DNA from 3 places in the Vibrio japonicus genome. Region 3 is predicted to be linked to each of the others. Evidence: predicted binding sites of a transcription regulator. Region 3 holds the regulator's gene; each other region holds the start of a gene.
The links. Region 3 encodes MetJ, which represses methionine synthesis genes. Its sites were predicted from a motif close to TTAGACNTNTANANGTCTAA; they were not measured.

Region 1 (3,284 bases), 510 kb from region 3:
CGAGTGGCCAAAGGGAGCAGACTGTAAATCTGCCGGCACTGCCTTCGATGGTTCGAATCCGTCCCCCTCCACCATATTTCTTCTTGTGATGCTCTTCAGGTAAATAACCTCTGGATACATTGTGAGAAACACTTGGAAAACGTGTTGGGAAAAGCGTCTTTTAAGTATAAAAACACCCTGGAGGGGTTCCCGAGTGGCCAAAGGGAGCAGACTGTAAATCTGCCGGCACTGCCTTCGATGGTTCGAATCCGTCCCCCTCCACCATATTTCTTCTTGTGATGCTCTTTAGGTGAATAACCTCTGAATACATTATGAGAAACACTTGAAAAACGTGTTGGGAAAACGTCTTTTAAGTATAAAAAATACCCTGGAGGGGTTCCCGAGTGGCCAAAGGGAGCAGACTGTAAATCTGCCGGCACTGCCTTCGATGGTTCGAATCCGTCCCCCTCCACCATATAAAGAAAGCCAGCTCATCGAGCTGGCTTTTTTCGCTTGAGTCAAAACATAATTTCAGACTCAGAAAAGCCTAGAAGCAAACTTAGAGGTTACTGTACTAATACGAACCCGTTTTACAGTTTTTGTAAATGGATTGTCCGAGTTCCAGACGTGCTTCAACACCTTTCGTATACAAAGTTATCGCTTTCTTTTCTGCGGATTTATCGTCCAAGATGTAACGCGCCCCTGAGCCCGATGGGATTTGAACTAACGAGTAAGATTGATCCGCCAAGCGTAAAGTCGCGGATTCTTTACTTGGAAAATACGCCACTTTGAACTGCTCACCAGATTCACAGCGATAATTCAAAAATTCAGTTTTGTCCTGAGTTCCAGCACACCCTGTACCTAAGACAACGAATACCGCAATGGTGAGAAAGTTCAGATGCATTGATTACTCCTGAAATAAAAAAGGCCGCGACCTCTAGCCATTATTTCGCTAAATATGATGGGACATCGGCAATACTGTCTAGCACAACAGACGCCAAGGACTCACCTTTTTCTGTGACTGGTTTACCTGTGCGTACCAAAATTTTAGTTCCGACACCTGCCGCTTCTGCCGCCATCAGATCTTCAGCCTTGTCGCCGACCATGACTGATTTTTCCATATCAATTTTTAAAAAGTCACGCGCAGAAATAAACATCCCTGGTTTTGGCTTACGGCACTCACAATCTTCTTTATATTTACCCTGGCCATGTTCAGCATGGTGAGGGCAATAGTAAAAGCCATCAAACTCAACACCGTTGTCAACGAAATTCCAATCCATCCACTGAGTCAAAGATAAAAAACGATCTTCACTAAACATACCACGTGCGATACCCGACTGATTCGTCACTAATACAAGTAAATAACCCATATCTTTCAGTTTCTTCGTCGCTTCGAATACGCCATCAATATATTCAAAGTCATGCTCATCATGCACGTAGCCGTGATCCACGTTAATTACGCCATCACGATCTAAAAAGACTGCTGGTTTAGCCAAAATATGCTTCTCTATCTGCTGTTTATATAGAGAATTATTGCACGCTTTATTTCTTTCATCACTATCTAATTACTATTCCGTTCAGTAAAAAGATACGTTTAGACGTCTAGACGTAAAAATACCTATTGACACATTTACAACAAAACCATAGCATCATCTACTCAATGAGATGTAGTTCGAAATAATCAACTGCTCCAAAGTCTTATAGCGGGTTTATCGATGATTGAAATTAATCAAGTCAACAAGGTCTTCTATCAGGGTACGAAGGAAATTAACGCCCTGAAAGATATTAACCTCCATATTGCTCAAGGAACGATTTTTGGCGTTATTGGTTCTTCTGGGGCAGGAAAAAGTACACTGATTCGATGTGTAAACATGCTTGAGGCACCAACCTCCGGCTCTATCATCGTTGATGGTGTAGACCTAACTAAGCTTTCTAAAACGGAACTTGGTAAAACTCGACGCAATATCGGTATGATTTTCCAGCATTTTAACCTGCTGTCATCTCGCACTGTATTCGATAACGTTGCACTTCCACTGGAGCTAGCTGGCACTGCCACGGCTGAAATAAAATCCAAAGTATCAGAACTACTTAACCTTGTGGGCTTATCTGACAAACATGAAAGCTACCCTGCAAACCTGAGTGGTGGGCAAAAACAGCGTGTCGCGATTGCTCGTGCGCTGGCATCTGATCCTAAAGTATTGCTGTGTGACGAGGCGACAAGTGCACTTGACCCCGCAACGACTCAATCCATCCTTGAACTACTAAAAGAGATCAACCGCAAGCTAAACATCACGATTTTGCTGATCACACACGAAATGGATGTAGTGAAAAGCATATGCCATGAAGTGGCGATTATTGGCGGTGGTGAACTGGTAGAAAAAGGGACCGTTGGCGATATCTTTGCACACCCAAAAACAGAACTTGCGCATGAATTTATTCGCTCAACGTTGGACCTTTCGATTCCTGAAGATTACGAAGTGCGTTTGCAAAAAACGCGCGTCGAGGGTAGCTATCCACTCGTTCGACTTGAGTTCACAGGCGCAACCGTTGATGCACCGCTAATGAGCCAGATTACCCGTAAATTCGATATCGATGTCAGTATCTTAAGTTCTGACCTTGATTACGCCGGCGGCGTGAAGTTCGGCATGATGGTCGCAGAACTATTTGGTAATGAAGATGATGATAACGCGGCTATTCAATTCCTGCGTGACCACAACGTAAAAGTAGAGGTGCTAGGTTATGTCCTTTAATACAGTTTCAGAATGGTTAAGCCTAAACGGAAACCTACTTCTTGGGGCGACTTGGGAAACACTCTATATGGTGGCTGTGGCTGGAATCGTGGGTTTCGCCGTGGGTATTCCACTCGGTGTTATCCTACATACCACCAAAAAAGGTGGCCTTTTGGAGAATACTAAGCTCAACCGTACATTAGGCGCGATTGTCAACATTGGCCGTTCAGTTCCATTCCTAGTACTGATGGTCGCTATTATTCCGGTGACAAAACTTTTAGTGGGCACTTTTATCGGTACTACAGCAGCCATCGTCCCACTGACAATTGGTGCAATTCCATTCGTTGCTCGCCTTATTGAAGGTGCACTACTGGAAGTACCCTCTGGTCTTGTGGAAGCCGCTCAATCCATGGGGGCAACACCTATACAAATCATTTCTAAGGTTCTGCTTCCTGAAGCGATGCCTACCATTGTTAACTCTGTGACGATTACCCTTGTCACATTAGTCAGCTACTCTGCAATGGCTGGAACAGTTGGTGGCGGCGGCCTTGGTGATGTGGCTATTCGCTACGGATT
Region 2 (3,284 bases), 490 kb from region 3:
TTAGATCATATTTTTTCTTAGATTGGTATCAGATCACTTGGACCATGATGATGACTGAATGTTTGCCAAATGGCGTCGCCGCAGATATCAATGCAAAATGCTTTTTCACCTCTTAATGGAATCGAAAGCACTTCTGTTTCGTTAGCATTAAAGTGTACCGTACCAAATAGATTCACATAACATTCGTGCACATGACTTTTAGTTGGGTAATAAAAAGCCCGATAGGAACTATCGGGCTATGGGAATCATGGTGAGGGGGACTTAATTCACTTGTTCTTGTAGCTGACTTTTCTCTTTCTTATCGAGTTCCATTTCTCTTTCGGCTTTTTTTGCTTTTTCAATCATCGGTGTAATTGTAGAGCCTTGTACCAGAATCGAAAAAACGACCACAGAGTAAGTCATAACAAGGATGATCTCTTTTACATCGATGAGCTTGTCTTGCACAACCCAAATCCCTGAGGGAATAGAAAGAGCCATAGCTAATGCTAGACCGCCACGTAAACCTCCCCACGTAAGAATTTTGACTGACCAGGGGTTGTATTGACGATATCTCCTAAAGCCAATGTAAGAGAAGAAAACGCTTAAGTAGCGTGAAGCTAGCACCAGTGGTACAGCAAATGCCATCAGAATCCAGTCTTCTTTGTGGAACTCAAATAGCAGCATCGACATACCAATCATTAGAAATAGTACGCCGTTTAGAAACTCGTCTACTAACTCCCAGAAATGATCTAAGTGGTCCTCACTTTCTTTTGAGAAACCAATAAATCGAGTCCAGTTACCTATCATGATACCTGAAACAACCATAGCTAAAGGACCAGAGACGTGGATGACTTCTGCAAATGCATAGCCAGCCGTTGGGACACCTATGGTGAGTAACAATTCCATCGAGTGGTCATCAGTGGCACTGATTAGGTAGTGAAACAGAAGCCCAAGAGCGAAACCGTAGACAATACCTCCAATGGCTTCTTGGATGAATAAAAGCGTAACGCTGCCTACGGTAGGTGTTTCGGTGCCAAATGCGATAGTGAATAAGGTGACGAATATTACTAAGCCGAAACCATCGTTAAATAGAGACTCCCCCTCAATTTGTGTGGAAATGCGCTTTGGTGCATTAAGTTTTTTCACGATTGCCAAGACGGCAATTGGATCCGTTGGGGAAATGAGGGCACCAAAGATGAGGCAGTACACGAGGTTAAAAGGAATGTTTAGTAGCTGACAGAAACCATAGAGAGCAAAGCCGATGAAAAAGGTGGAGAAGAGTGTCGCACCTAAGGCCAATATGGTTATCTCCCATTTTTGGTCTTTCAAATTAGGCAATTTGATACCGAGACCGCCAGCAAACAACAAGAAACCTAAGATACCTTTTAACAAAAAATCTTCGAAGTTAATGCTCGACATTGTCTTCGAAGCAATTTCTGTAAGATGGAACCAGTCGTTTTGGCCAGCAACAAGGATGAGTAACGATAACACCATCGAGCCTGCGGTAATAGCGATGGTAGTTTGCATCTTTCCTATCTTACTATTTATAAAAGCAATCATCATTGCCGCAGCAGATAGAAAACAGAGCGTGTAATAGACCGACATAAAAACTTCTGTATGTAACAAATTGTGAATAAATAATTTTGTTCCTAGCGTGCTTAAATAGCAAACACTTTTTTACGATGTGTGATCGCTCAATTAAGTTGTTTTAGACGTCTATACTTCTTTTTGTTCTGTGATAGGATGGAGCAATAGGTAAAGGAATGAGGTTGTACAGTGGGAAGTAACGTGAAACAACAAATTGAAGCCCAATTGAAGCAACGTATCTTATTGATTGATGGTGGTATGGGTACCATGATCCAAGGATACAAATTGGAAGAGCAAGATTACCGTGGCGATCGCTTTGCTGACTGGCACTGCGATTTAAAAGGTAACAACGACTTGTTGGTTCTGAGTCAGCCTCAGTTGATTAAGGAAATTCATTCGGAGTATCTTGAGGCGGGTGCAGATATTCTGGAAACGAATACGTTCAATGCGACAACTATTGCGATGGCTGACTATGAGATGGAAAGCCTTAGTGAAGAAATCAACTTCGCCGCAGCGAAACTGGCGCGTGAAGTCGCAGACGAATGGACAGTAAAAACACCACATAAACCTCGTTATGTTGCAGGTGTTTTGGGTCCAACAAACAGAACCTGTTCTATCTCTCCAGATGTAAACGATCCCGGCTATCGTAATGTTAGCTTTGATGAATTAGTTGAAGCGTACTCAGAGTCGACGCGAGCGTTGATCAAAGGTGGCTCTGATCTGATCCTGATTGAAACTATTTTCGATACCTTGAACGCGAAAGCGTGTGCGTTCGCGGTTGACACTGTGTTTGAAGAGCTCGGTATCAAACTTCCCGTGATGATCTCGGGTACTATCACCGATGCGTCGGGTCGTACGCTTTCTGGTCAAACGACAGAAGCGTTTTATAACTCATTGCGTCACGTTCAACCGCTTTCATTTGGCTTGAACTGTGCTTTAGGCCCGGATGAGTTGCGTCCATACGTTGAAGAACTTTCTCGTATCTCTGAATCTTACGTCTCAACACACCCGAACGCAGGTTTACCAAATGCGTTTGGTGAGTACGATTTGTCTCCAGAAGACATGGCTGTACACGTTAAAGAGTGGGCTGAAAGTGGATTCTTAAACCTCATTGGCGGCTGTTGTGGTACGACTCCTGAGCATATCCGCCAAATGGCGAACGCGGTTGAAGGGGTGACGCCTCGTCAATTACCAGAGCTCAATGTTGCTTGTCGCTTATCCGGTTTAGAGCCTCTGACCATTGAAAAGGAAACGCTGTTTATTAACGTTGGTGAGCGAACTAACGTAACTGGTTCTGCACGCTTTAAACGTCTTATCAAAGAAGAACAGTACGACGAAGCATTAGAAGTTGCTCGTCAGCAAGTTGAAAACGGTGCCCAAATAATCGATATCAACATGGATGAAGGCATGTTGGATGCGCAGGCGTGTATGGTGCGTTTCTTAAATCTGTGTGCTTCTGAGCCAGAGATTTCTCGTGTGCCTATCATGGTCGATTCTTCAAAATGGGAAGTTATCGAAGCTGGCTTGAAGTGTATTCAGGGTAAAGGAATCGTTAACTCAATCTCGCTGAAAGAAGGCAAAGAGAAGTTCATTGAACAGGCTAAGCTGATTCGTCGCTACGGCGCAGCAGTGATCGTGATGGCGTTTGACGAAGTCGGTCAGGCAGAAACACGTGCGCGTAAGCTAGAAATCTGTACCAAAGCTTATCGCATTCTTGT
Region 3 (3,284 bases):
GCTAGGCTACTACCTCCAAACTTGTGAAGCTGACGGGCTAAGGTCATTAGATACTCTCCTTAGCAATAAGGAAGGCTTGCTCTAGATCTGAGATAAGATCTTCTGCGTCTTCCAAGCCTACAGACAGGCGCAAGAGCAATTGTGAAACGCCAGCCTCAGCAAGCGCCTCTTCACCCATCGCACGATGCGTCATAGATGCAGGATGGCAGATAAGGCTTTCTACGCCACCTAAAGACTCAGCTAAAGAGAATAGCTCTAATTTTTCTACGAAGACTTTCAGTTGCTCAAAACTGCCAGAAAATTCGAAGCTAAGCATGGAACCAAATCCAGATTGCTGTTTTTTCGCGATATCGTGCCCAGGGTGCTCTGGGAGGCTAGGGTGGTAGATCGTACCAACAAGCTCTTGGTCTTTAAGGAAGTTCAGGATCTGCGCAGAGCTTTCTTCATGTACACGCATACGGGCACCCAATGTACGGATACCACGTAAAGTCATGTAGCTATCAAAAGGAGTACCTGTCGCACCGATACAGTTTCCCCACCATGAAAGTTCTTCCGCGTGTTCTTCTGTTTTGGTGACGATGACACCACCGATCACATCAGAATGGCCATTAATGTATTTTGTCGTTGAGTGAATAACAAAGTCTGCACCAAGCTCTAAAGGTTTTTGGAATACAGGTGTCAAAAACGTATTGTCTACTGCTACCAAAGCGCCGATTTTTTTCGCTTGGGTACATATTTTCTCAATGTCGACCACGCGAACAAGTGGGTTAGAGGGGGTTTCTAGAAGAACAAGCTTAGGCTTTTGTGCCAAAGCGTCAGACAATGCCTGCTCATCTGATTGATCGATAAACAGAACTTTAAAATCACCTTTCTGAGCGCGTGTATTAAACAAGCGGTAGGTCCCACCGTAGCAGTCATGTGGTGCGACAATCAGATCATCTGGACCAAGAAATGCGGATACCCAAAGGTTGAGTGCTGACGTTCCGCAATTTGTAACCACGGCTCCTTTGCCTGATTCTAACTCGTATAGTGCCGTTTCAAGTAATCCTCTGTTGGGGTTACCTGAACGGGTGTAGTCATATGTTGGGACTTCTCCAAACGCAGGAAATCCATAGTTGGTCGAAAGATAAATTGGGGGGACAACAGCATGATGTTGTGTGTCTGACTCGATACCAGTACGTACCGCGATTGTGGCTGGCTTGCGGGCGCTCATAAGTGTTTCCTTTCGCACAGTGGTGACAACTTGCAGGGATTACGCTATATCTGTGTTAGATAGAGATAATCCAGTTCCATACTTAGATACTTTACTTATCATCCTTTGAGACGTCAACACTTCTGGACGTCCATATGTCTTTGCTTATGGCCATAAATCCCGCTAAAATTACGCCTTCTGATTTTTATCCATCAAAAATTATTAAAGGTGCGCAATGGCAGACTGGAATGGCGAATACATTAGCCCGTACGCTGAACATGGAAAGAAAAGTGAACAAGTAAAAAAAATTACTGTTTCGATTCCACTGAAAGTATTAAAGGTACTCACTGACGAGCGTACACGCCGTCAGATTAACAATCTACGCCATGCGACAAATAGTGAGCTATTGTGCGAAGCATTTCTACATGCCTACACTGGCCAGCCACTTCCGACGGATGAAGATCTACGTAAAGACCGCCCAGATGATATCCCTGCAGAAGTGAAGCGTCTGATGACGGAAATGGGCATTGAGTTCGAAGCGTTTGACGAAGAATAAAAATCTCTTGTCACATAGAGTGTCGAGAGCAGAAAAGCAGTAACAAACGCACCATTATTTTCGCTGATGCTGGCTACCGTGAGATAAAAAAGCCGCTGATTGATATCAGCGGCTTTTGTTTGAGAGTAGGAAATTAACCTTCCATGTATCCTTCAGGCATTTCGATACGAGCGACACCTGAATCAACGGCCGCTTGCGCGACGGCTTTAGCTACGCGCGGAAGTAAACGAGAGTCCATAGGCTTTGGAATGATGTAGCCAGGACCGAATTCTAGGCTATCCACGCCTGCTGCTTTTAACACTTCAGCTGGAACGTCTTCTTTCGCTAGCTGACGAATTGCTTCAACCGCTGCCAGTTTCATTTCATCATTAATTTCACTAGCACGAACATCCAATGCCCCGCGGAAGATGAATGGGAAACAAAGAACGTTATTGACTTGGTTAGGGTAATCACTGCGGCCAGTACCCATGATGAGGTCATTGCGGACTTCATGTGCAAGTTCTGGTTTGATCTCTGGATCTGGGTTAGAACACGCAAACACAATAGGCTTATCGGCCATGAGTTTTAGTGCTTCTGGTGGTAATAGGTTTGGACCTGATACACCAAGGAATAGGTCTGCGCCTTCGATTACGTCTTCAAGAGTGCGTTTATCTGTATTGTTGGCAAAGAGTTGCTTGTATTCATTTAGGTCGTCGCGACGAGTGTGGATAACGCCTTTGCGGTCAAGCATGTAGATTTTTTCACGCATAGCGCCACACTTAATCAGTAGCTCCATACATGCGACAGCGGCTGCACCCGCGCCCAAACAAACAATGGTTGTTTCTTCAAGCTTTTTACCTTGCAGCTCAATTGCGTTCAACATACCTGCTGCAGTGACGATAGCTGTGCCGTGTTGATCATCGTGGAAAACAGGCACGTCACAGCGTTCAATAAGCTGTTTTTCAATCTCAAAGCAATCAGGTGCTTTGATATCTTCTAAGTTAATACCACCAAAAGTGTCTGCGATGTTTGCTACTGTATCAACAAACTCGTCAATAGTGCGGTGCTTTACTTGAATATCAATAGAATCTAAGCCGGCAAAACGTTTGAACAGAAGTGCTTTACCTTCCATAACAGGCTTAGATGCCATTGGACCTAAATTACCTAAACCAAGAATTGCGGTACCGTTAGAGATAACAGCGACCATATTGCCTTTGGCAGTGTATTTGTAAATATTCTCTGGATTTTGCGCGATTTCACGAACTGGCTCAGCGACACCTGGGCTGTATGCCAGTGCCAGATCACCAGCTGTTTCTGCTGGAGTGGTGAGCTCAACTGAAATTTTACCCGCCGTTGGGTATGCATGATAGTCAAGTGCTTGCTGGCGGAATTGTTCTTCAGGGGATAATTCTTCGCGATTGTCTTCTGACATGGATGTGGGTACTCATTAATAATTATAAGGAAAGGGGAAATCCATTTTAGAGTAACTAAGTCAAGCTGCAAAGGTTGTAATGCGACGGATAATCACAAAATATTGGAATTGACTGGAGATAAGAC

Region 1: the regulator MetJ is predicted to act here: its motif matches at 1,574-1,593, upstream of metN (methionine ABC transporter ATP-binding protein MetN).
Region 2: the regulator MetJ is predicted to act here: its motif matches at 1,688-1,707, upstream of metH (methionine synthase).

What each region holds. Positions count from the first base shown of each region.
Region 1 is NZ_CP102096.1:696,978-700,261, reverse strand. Features, by position in the region: tRNA gene NP165_RS03335 (tRNA-Tyr) at 1-74, shown strand, start outside; tRNA gene NP165_RS03330 (tRNA-Tyr) at 180-264, shown strand; tRNA gene NP165_RS03325 (tRNA-Tyr) at 370-454, shown strand; gene NP165_RS03320 (MliC family protein) at 554-883, opposite strand; gene gmhB (D-glycero-beta-D-manno-heptose 1,7-bisphosphate 7-phosphatase) at 924-1,475, opposite strand; gene metN (methionine ABC transporter ATP-binding protein MetN) at 1,695-2,729, shown strand; gene NP165_RS03305 (methionine ABC transporter permease) at 2,719-3,284, shown strand, end outside.
Region 2 is NZ_CP102096.1:2,474,003-2,477,286, reverse strand. Features, by position in the region: gene NP165_RS11685 (hypothetical protein) at 18-176, opposite strand; gene NP165_RS11680 (cation:proton antiporter) at 262-1,584, opposite strand; gene metH (methionine synthase) at 1,756-3,284, shown strand, end outside.
Region 3 is NZ_CP102096.1:184,677-187,960, forward strand. Features, by position in the region: gene NP165_RS00900 (bifunctional aspartate kinase/homoserine dehydrogenase II) at 1-47, opposite strand, end outside; gene NP165_RS00905 (O-succinylhomoserine (thiol)-lyase) at 47-1,213, opposite strand; gene metJ (met regulon transcriptional regulator MetJ) at 1,428-1,748, shown strand; gene NP165_RS00915 (malic enzyme-like NAD(P)-binding protein) at 1,882-3,159, opposite strand.